DNA from 2 places in the Nocardioides luteus genome. Region 1 is predicted to be linked to the other one. Evidence: riboswitches for the same ligand, from Rfam matches in the RefSeq annotation. Region 1 holds a riboswitch; the other holds the start of a gene.
The links. A riboswitch is a leader RNA that binds a small molecule or an ion and turns the genes downstream of it on or off. The one in region 1 is predicted to bind cyclic di-AMP.
Positions count from the first base shown of each region.

Region 2: another riboswitch for cyclic di-AMP. It lies ahead of HD557_RS18980 (C40 family peptidase); the one in region 1 lies ahead of HD557_RS29040 (C40 family peptidase).

Region 1 is NZ_JADOVJ010000001.1:3,530,493-3,534,469, forward strand. It holds gene HD557_RS16925 (hypothetical protein) at 1-237, opposite strand, end outside; gene HD557_RS29040 (C40 family peptidase) at 275-1,261, opposite strand; cyclic di-AMP (ydaO/yuaA leader) riboswitch at 1,277-1,481, opposite strand; gene HD557_RS16935 (hypothetical protein) at 1,578-1,775, opposite strand; gene HD557_RS16940 (NYN domain-containing protein) at 1,898-3,163, shown strand; gene HD557_RS16945 (DEDD exonuclease domain-containing protein) at 3,362-3,977, shown strand, end outside.
Region 2 is NZ_JADOVJ010000001.1:3,960,973-3,964,949, reverse strand. It holds gene ligD (non-homologous end-joining DNA ligase) at 1-538, shown strand, start outside; gene HD557_RS18985 (response regulator transcription factor) at 553-1,233, shown strand; cyclic di-AMP (ydaO/yuaA leader) riboswitch at 1,487-1,648, shown strand; gene HD557_RS18980 (C40 family peptidase) at 1,651-2,454, shown strand; gene prfB (peptide chain release factor 2) at 2,628-3,746, shown strand; gene HD557_RS18970 (alpha/beta fold hydrolase) at 3,751-3,977, shown strand, end outside.

The sequences.
Region 1 (3,977 bases):
GCCGTCGGGCTCCGCCCCCTCACGTACGCCGCCGACCAGCTGCTCCAGCGAGGCCCGGGCGCCTTCGGTGTCGGCGCGCACGACCGGCGCGGTGGACGGTGTCGGCGCGACGTACTCGCCACCGCCGGTGAGCCGCCACCCGACGAACCCGGCGAGCAGCATCACCAGCACCAGCGCGGCCCCGATCACGGCGGGGTGCGCCTGCAGGCGGGAAAGAAGAGAGCCGACCGTTCGCACCTGCGAACGATCGGCCTCTTCGGGGTCCTGGGTCAACTCAGCCCGGGCGGACGGCGCCCGTGTAGGGCATCTCGTCGATCGGCGAGACCTTCACGCCGGTGCTCGGGTTGGCGGCGTGCACGATCTGGCCGTTGCCGATGTACATACCGACGTGGCTGATCGGGCTGTAGTAGAAGACCAGGTCGCCGGGGGCGAGCTGGTCGCGCGAGACCTGCGGACCGCTGCTGTACTGCGCCGAGGAGGAGTGGGGCAGCGAGACACCGGCCTGGCCCCAGGCACCCATGGTGAGACCGGAGCAGTCCCACGACTCGGTGCCGGTGGCGCCGTAGACGTAGGAGTCGCCGACCTGGGCCAGGGCGTAGTCCACGGCCGCCTTGGCGCGGCCCGAGGGCGGCGGCAGGTTGGACGGGATGCTGGTGTCGGTGGACTGGATCTTCGCGAGCTCATCGGCCTCGAGCTCGTCGAGCTCGGACTGGGCCGCCTCGAACTTCTTGTCGATCTCGCTCTTCTTCTGCTGCATGGTCGTCTTGACCTTGGCCATCTGCGCCTTGGCGTCCTCGGTGGCCTCGCGGCGCACCTGGAGGGCCTCGGCCTCGGTGTTGTACCGAGCCAGCAGGTCGGCCTGCAGCGCGTTGTAGGACGAGACGGTGGCGAGACCGGCGAGGAACTCCTGCGGGTCCTCGGAGGTGATCACCTGGCCGACGGCGGAGACGTCGGAGCCCTCGAACTGCCGCAGCACGGAGTCGCGGAGCTCGGCGCGGATCTTGTCCAGCTCCTTGCTCTGGCGCTTCTCGTCGGCGTTGAGGTCCTCGAGCTGGTCCTTGAGGTCCTGCAGCCGCAGCTTGGCGTTGCTGTAGTCCTCGTTGGCCGCCTCGGCCTGCGTGTAGAGCTTGTCGACCTTCTTGCGAACGTCGTCGATGTCTGGTTCGGCCTGGGCGGGGGTCGCTGCGGGAATGATCCCGGCGACACCGATGGCGGCGATGCCGGCTGCACCGGCAATGAGTCGCTTCCGGTCGCGTGTCACGAGCGGACGGTCTCCTTGTGTAGTCGTTGAACGCCTACCGGGTGAGCTGACGGGTTCAGGCACGACCTGCCCTACCACCGCTCCTCGACCTGGTCTCCCAGATCGACCTTGCGGCGGATGCACCCCAGGTGATCGCACTCCGTCTTGCGGCGTACGACCGGTGTGGTTCCCCGGCTCCTGGCCCGCCCCGAAGCGGGCCTGGACTAAGCGCGACACTCGCGTGAGCCGGTTGACTCACTTCCACGAGCGCCAAGTTCCTGCGCACATTAGCCGACGGGATCCCCCACCTGCCAACCACCCACGCCCAAAAGTTCGGCTACATACCTTCCACTAGTGGCAGAGCCACCATCCGCAGCGGCGGGACGAGCCCGCCGTCGGCGAGCACGTCGAGCGCCCGGCGCTCCTCGTCCTCGATGGTCAGCTCCGGCGGCGGGCCCAGCAGCACGGTGACCACGCAGTCGTGGCACGCCAGTCCGCGCACGAGGCAGGTGTCACAGTCGATTCTCGTCGTCATGATGCGACGGTCTCACCGACCACCGACATTTTTGCTTTCGTACGGTTGCGTGCGGCGTGTCATCGCCATCGCAGCGCGGTATTCGAGGCGGCGATCGCTGGGGTGGTCCCTACACTTGGAACATGGAGGTCTCCGCGTACGCGACGCTCCCCGACACGGTCCGGGGGCGCATCGTCGCGCTCACGGCCGGGGTGCTTCCCGACGTGGTGCGGCTCCCGCCCGCGCTCAAGCGGATCGCCGACTTCGCGCCCGCCCGGCGCGCCAAGGCCGGCGGCGCGATGATCGCCTCGGTGCTCGAGACCGACGACGAGGTGCGGGAGAAGGTCGGGAGCCAGCTGCGCCCGGCGTACGTCTCCGAGGGCTCCGGCGAGGACGTCACGCTGCCGGAGGATCCGGCCGAGGCGGCCGCCGTCGTGTGGCTCGTCCGCCCCGACGGCTGGGAGGTCTCGCTCAAGGAGGCCCTGGACCGGCTGGACGCCGCCGCGGTCCCGGTGGTCGATGCCGAGGTCGCTCGCCTTCGCGGCAAGCTCGCCGCGGCGGAGGACGAGATCCGCGAGGTGCGTGCCGACCGCAAGGCGCGGCTCGACGAGCTCAAGGCCGACAACACTGCGCTGCGCCGCAAGCTCGGCGAGGCGCGGGCCGCCGCCCGCGAGGCCGGCACCGGCCTGGACGAGGCTCTGACCGAGGCACGCGAGGCGCTCGCCCGCGCCCAGGAGGAGCTCGCCTCCCGTGACCGCCAGCTGCGCCAGCTCCGCGGCCAGATCGACAAGCTCGAGCGCGAGGCGGCCGCCGAGCGGCGTACGTCGAAGACGGACCGCGAGGACGCCTCGCTGCGGGCCCGGTTCCTGCTCGACACCCTGCTCGACGCGGCCGGCGGGCTCCGCCGCGAGCTCGCGCTGCCGCCGGTCACCGGCACCCCGGGCGAGCGGGTCGAGGCCGAGCTGGCCTCCGCCGACGCCGCCGCGGGCGTCGGCGTCACCAGCAGCGCCCACCTCGAGCAGTTCCTGGCGATGCCCAGGGTCCGGCTGATCGTGGACGGCTACAACGTCTCCAAGGCCCTGTGGCCCGACTCCGCGCTCGATGCCCAGCGGCTGCGGCTGCTGCGCGCGATCGCCCCGATCGCGGCCCGCACCGGCGCCGAGACGACCGTCGTCTTCGACGCCCACTCCGCATCCGTACGTCCCACCGCCGTGCCCCCTCGTGGCGTCAAGGTCATCTTCTCCCCCGAGGGCGTCATCGCCGACGACGTCATCCGCGACCTCGTCGACGCCGAGCCCGCCGGCCGTGTCGTCCTCGTCGCCACCGACGACGCCGAGGTCATCAAGGACGTACGCCGCGCCGGCGCCCGCACCGTCCCGCTCTCCTCGCTCTCGCCCCTTCTCGGCTGACGGCGCGCTCTCGGGCAACGCGAATTGCGAAGCGATCCCCGACGACCAGCGCCGGAGCGCTCCTCGTCTGGACGCAGCGCAGTGAGGAGCGAAGCGACGAACGGAGCGGAGGAAGACGAGGATCAAGCGCAGGCGCTGCGCGAATTGCGAAGCAATCGCATCGAACACTGTCGGTGGCGCCCGCTAGTGTGTTCGAACATGAGCACGATGGCGGTTCGTGAGGCGCGGAAGGAGATGCGCGCCCGAGCCGTGGCACGCCGGCACCAGGAGACCGCCGGCCGCTGGGAGGCGCAGCGCGGCTTCGACGAGCTCGGCCGACCGCTGCGCGACCTCACCTTCTGCGTGGTCGACCTGGAGACTACCGGCAACAGCCCCGACAACGGCGGCATGATCACCGAGATCGGCGCGGTGAAGGTGCGCGGCGGCGAGGTGCTGGGTGAGTTCCAGACGCTGGTCAACCCGCACACCGGCATCCCGCCGTCGATCGCCGTCCTGACCGGCATCACCAACTCGATGGTCGCCTCCTCCCCCACGATCGAGTCGGTGCTGCCGGCGTTCCTCGAGTTCGCCGAGGGCTGCGTGCTGGTCGCCCACAACGCTCCGTTCGACGTGGGCTTCCTCAAGCACTTCGCGGCGAAGCAGGAGCGGCCCTGGCCGCGTTTCGAGGTGCTCGACACGGTGAAGATCGCCCGGCGGGTGATCACCCGCGACGAGGCGCCCAACCACAAGCTCGGCTCGCTCGCGCGGGTCTTCGGCTCCCCCACGACCCCCAACCACCGTGCGCTCCAGGACGCACGGGCCACCGTCGACGTCC
Region 2 (3,977 bases), 430 kb from region 1:
CCATCAGTGGACCGTCGGTGCCGACGGCACGCCGGCCGGCGCGAACCGGATCGTGATCGACCTCGATCCCGGCGAGCCGGCCGGGCTCCAGGAGTGCTGCCAGGTCGCGCTCCTGGTGCGTGAGGCGCTGGGCGAGCGCGGACTCACCGCAGCGCCGGTGCTCAGCGGCAGCAAGGGCCTGCACCTGTACGCCGCCCTGCCCGAGCCCGTCGAGCCGGATCTCGCCACGGCGCTGGCCAAGGAGATCGCCGAGGACCTGCAGAAGGCCAACCCGAGCAAGGTGACCGCGACGATGACCAAGAGCCGCAGGTCAGGCAAGGTTTTCCTGGACTGGTCGCAGAACTCGGGGTCGAAGACGACCATCTGTCCCTACTCGCTCCGCGGCAAGGAGATCCCGAAGGTCGCGGCCCCGATCAGCTGGGACGAGGTCGAGGAAGGAGCCGAGGATCCGCTCGCGATCGACCAGCTCGGACCTAACGATGTGGTCACACGGGTGTCAGAATCGGGGGATCTCTTCACAAGGGCTACAGGCCTCTAACTATTGTTCTCCCCATGTCTAACTCCGTGCTCGTCGTAGAAGACCAAGAGGACATCGCCGCTCCGCTGGTGCGCACGCTCCAGCGAGAGGGTTACGACGTCACCTGGGTCGACTCCGGCAAGAAGGCGCTGGAGCTGCTCGCGCCCCCTTACGAGGCCGAGCTCGTGCTGCTCGACCTGGGTCTTCCCGACATGGACGGACTCGAGGTCTGCAAGGCCGCGCGCGACAACGGCTACGAGGGCGGGATCATGATCCTCACCGCCCGTGACGCCGAGATCGACCTGGTGGTCGGGCTCGACGCCGGTGCCGACGACTACCTGGCCAAGCCGTTCGCGCTGGCCGTCCTCCAGGCCCGGGTCCGCGCGCTCCTGCGCCGCTCGGGTCCGGTCGAGCCCGGCGCCGACGACGACGCCCTGCGCATCGACGTCGCCGCCCACCGGGTCTACGCCGGCGAGCGCGAGGTGACGCTGACCGGCAAGGAGTTCGCGCTCCTGGCCGTGCTGGCCGCCTCCCGCGACAAGGTGGTCTCCCGCGACCGGCTGATGGCCGAGGTCTGGGACGAGAACTGGTACGGCTCGACCAAGACCCTCGACGTCACCGTCGGACGCCTGCGCCAGAAGCTCGAGGCGGCCGGTGTGCAGGAGAAGGTCGTCGCGGTCCGCGGAGTCGGGTTCCGGCTGGAAGCCGGAGAGTAGTCACATCCGACTCGAAGTCGGAGCAACCGCAAGTTCAACACGGCGTCAGACCGTTGTTCAGTGCGTGAGATGACTCACAAACGACGGCAAAAACACGCGTGACCACGCGGAATGTGCTCGGAAACCGGGCATTCGGGATTGGATCCGGTCCAAATCGCATGTCACCTTGGTTGAGCCGTGCAGAACGCACGACCGGCCCCGGTACACGCCGAATCCTGTCCCTCCGGAAGCCGGCCCCTACTACTGAACCCCCTTTACCCTCACACTCAGCAGTACGTATGGGACAGGAGCGGGGGACCCAAGTTCCACGCGACTAACTCGGACGGTCGCTTGGGGTGAAGCCATCCAAGGATGGCCGGGCAACCTTCTAGCCCGAACCCGACAGCTCACCTCGCAGGCGTGGGAAGGAACTCACGCATGTCCAAGTCCGTATCCCGTCCTGCCCATCGAGGCAACGCGCGCCCGTTCCGGTCGCCGAACGTCTCGCTCGTGCGGGCCATCACAGGATCTCTCAGCGGCCACGGCAAGCTCGCCGGCCGCATCACTCTCGCCAGCGGTATCGCCGCCGGTGCTCTGGTGGCGGTTCCCGCCGCCAACGCCGCGCCGGTCTCCCATGAGGTGACCACCGTCGAGTCGGCCCCCGTGGTGGAGGCTCCGACCCTGGAGGCCTCGGCCACCCCCGCGGCGATGCTCACCGACATCCAGCAGCTCGAGAGGGCTGTCGAGGTGCAGCAGCGGAAGGCCGAGGCAGCCCGCAAGGCGGCCGAGGCGAAGCGCAAGGCAGCGATCGCGGCCAAGAGGGCCGCGGAGGCGAAGAAGAAGGCCGAGGCGGAGGCCAAGGCCTTCGCCGCGAGCCAGCAGGGCAAGATCGAGCGGGCGATCAGCGTCGCCTCGGAGCAGATCGGCGACCCGTACGTCTGGGGTGCCACCGGTCCGAGCGCGTTCGACTGCTCCGGCCTGACCCAGTACGCCTTCAGCGCCGCCGGCATCGAGCTTCCCCGGGTCTCGCGGGACCAGGCAGCTGCGCTGCCGACGATCCCGAACGACCAGATCCAGCGCGGTGACCTGATGTTCTGGGGCAGCCCCGTCTACCACGTCGGCATCTTCCTGCGCTGGGAGAACGGCGAGGCGATCATGCTGCACGCCCCCAAGCCGGGTGCGGCTGTTCGTGAAGAGGCGGCCTGGAGTGGCTGGTTCGCCGGCTCGACCCACCAGGTCTGAAGTTTCTCGGGGCCCGTTCGATCGGGCTGACCCCCACATATCCCCCTGGCGCTCGCCCTCCGGTCCTCCTGCCGGAGGGCGAGCGCATATTTTCCGAAGCTGAGCCCGAGGAGGTCGGCATAGTGGGGTCGGCGAATCGAGCGGCGCACCACCGGTCAAGTAACCTGTAAGACGTGGCAGGCCCCGAATTCGACACCGAGATCAAGCAGCTCCAGGCAACGATGCAGACCATCGGCCAGGTGCTGGACCTGGACGCGATGCGCAAGGAGATCGCCGACCTCGGCGAGCAGGTCGCCGCGCCCGATCTCTGGGACGACCAGGACAACGCCACCCGGGTCACCGGTCGGCTCTCCCTGCTGCAGGGTGAGCTCAACAAGTTCACCGAGCTGAGCAGCCGCATCGAGGACCTCGAGCTGATGGTCGAGATGGCCCAGGAGGAGGGCGACGCCGACACGCTCGCTGAGTCCGAGGCCGAGCTGGGCCGGGTCAAGAAGGCCGTCGAGAGCCTGGAGATCCGCACCCTGCTGTCGGGGGAGTACGACTCCCGCGAGGCCCTGGTCACGATCCGCTCCGGCGCCGGTGGCGTCGACGCGGCCGACTTCGCCGAGATGCTGATGCGGATGTACGTCCGCTGGGCCGAGCGCAACAAGTACCCCGTCGAGGTCTTCGACACCTCCTACGCCGAGGAGGCCGGGCTCAAGTCCGCCACCTTCGCGATCCACGCCCCCTACGCCTACGGCACCCTGTCCGTCGAGGCCGGCACCCACCGCCTGGTTCGGATCAGCCCCTTCGACAACCAGGGCCGCCGCCAGACCTCCTTCGCCGCGGTCGAGGTCGTGCCGGTGCTCGAGCAGACCGACGAGATCGAGATCGACGAGAACGACATCAAGGTCGACGTCTACCGCTCCTCGGGCCCCGGTGGCCAGTCGGTCAACACCACCGACTCGGCGGTCCGGCTGACCCACATCCCCACCGGCACCGTGGTCTCCTGTCAGAACGAGAAGTCGCAGCTGCAGAACAAGGCCGCCGCGATGATCGTTCTCAAGGCCAAGCTGCTCGCGCTGAAGAAGGCCGAGGAGGAGGCGCAGCTCAAGGAGCTGAAGGGCGACGTCGCCGCTTCTTGGGGCGACCAGATGCGCAACTACGTCCTCAACCCCTACCAGATCGTCAAGGATCTGCGTACGACCTACGAGGTCGGCAACCCGCAGGCCGTCTTCGACGGGGACATCGACGGGTTCCTCGAGGCCGGCATCCGCTGGCGCCGAGGTGCCGAGAAGGCCGAACAGAACTGAGCTGATGGTTGCGCAAACGCGCACCAGGCTTCCACTCCCGGGCCGCGGCGCGGCGTACGTCTATGACGTCTACGGGCCCGAGGACGGGTTGCCGATGGTGCTCTTGCACGAGCTCGGAGGCAGTGCGAAGCGGTGGCAGGAGGTCGTGCCGCCGTTCGCGGCCGAGCACCGGGTCCACGCCTTCGACATGCGTGGGCACGGCGACTCGGACTGGGCCTCCGACTACTCCCA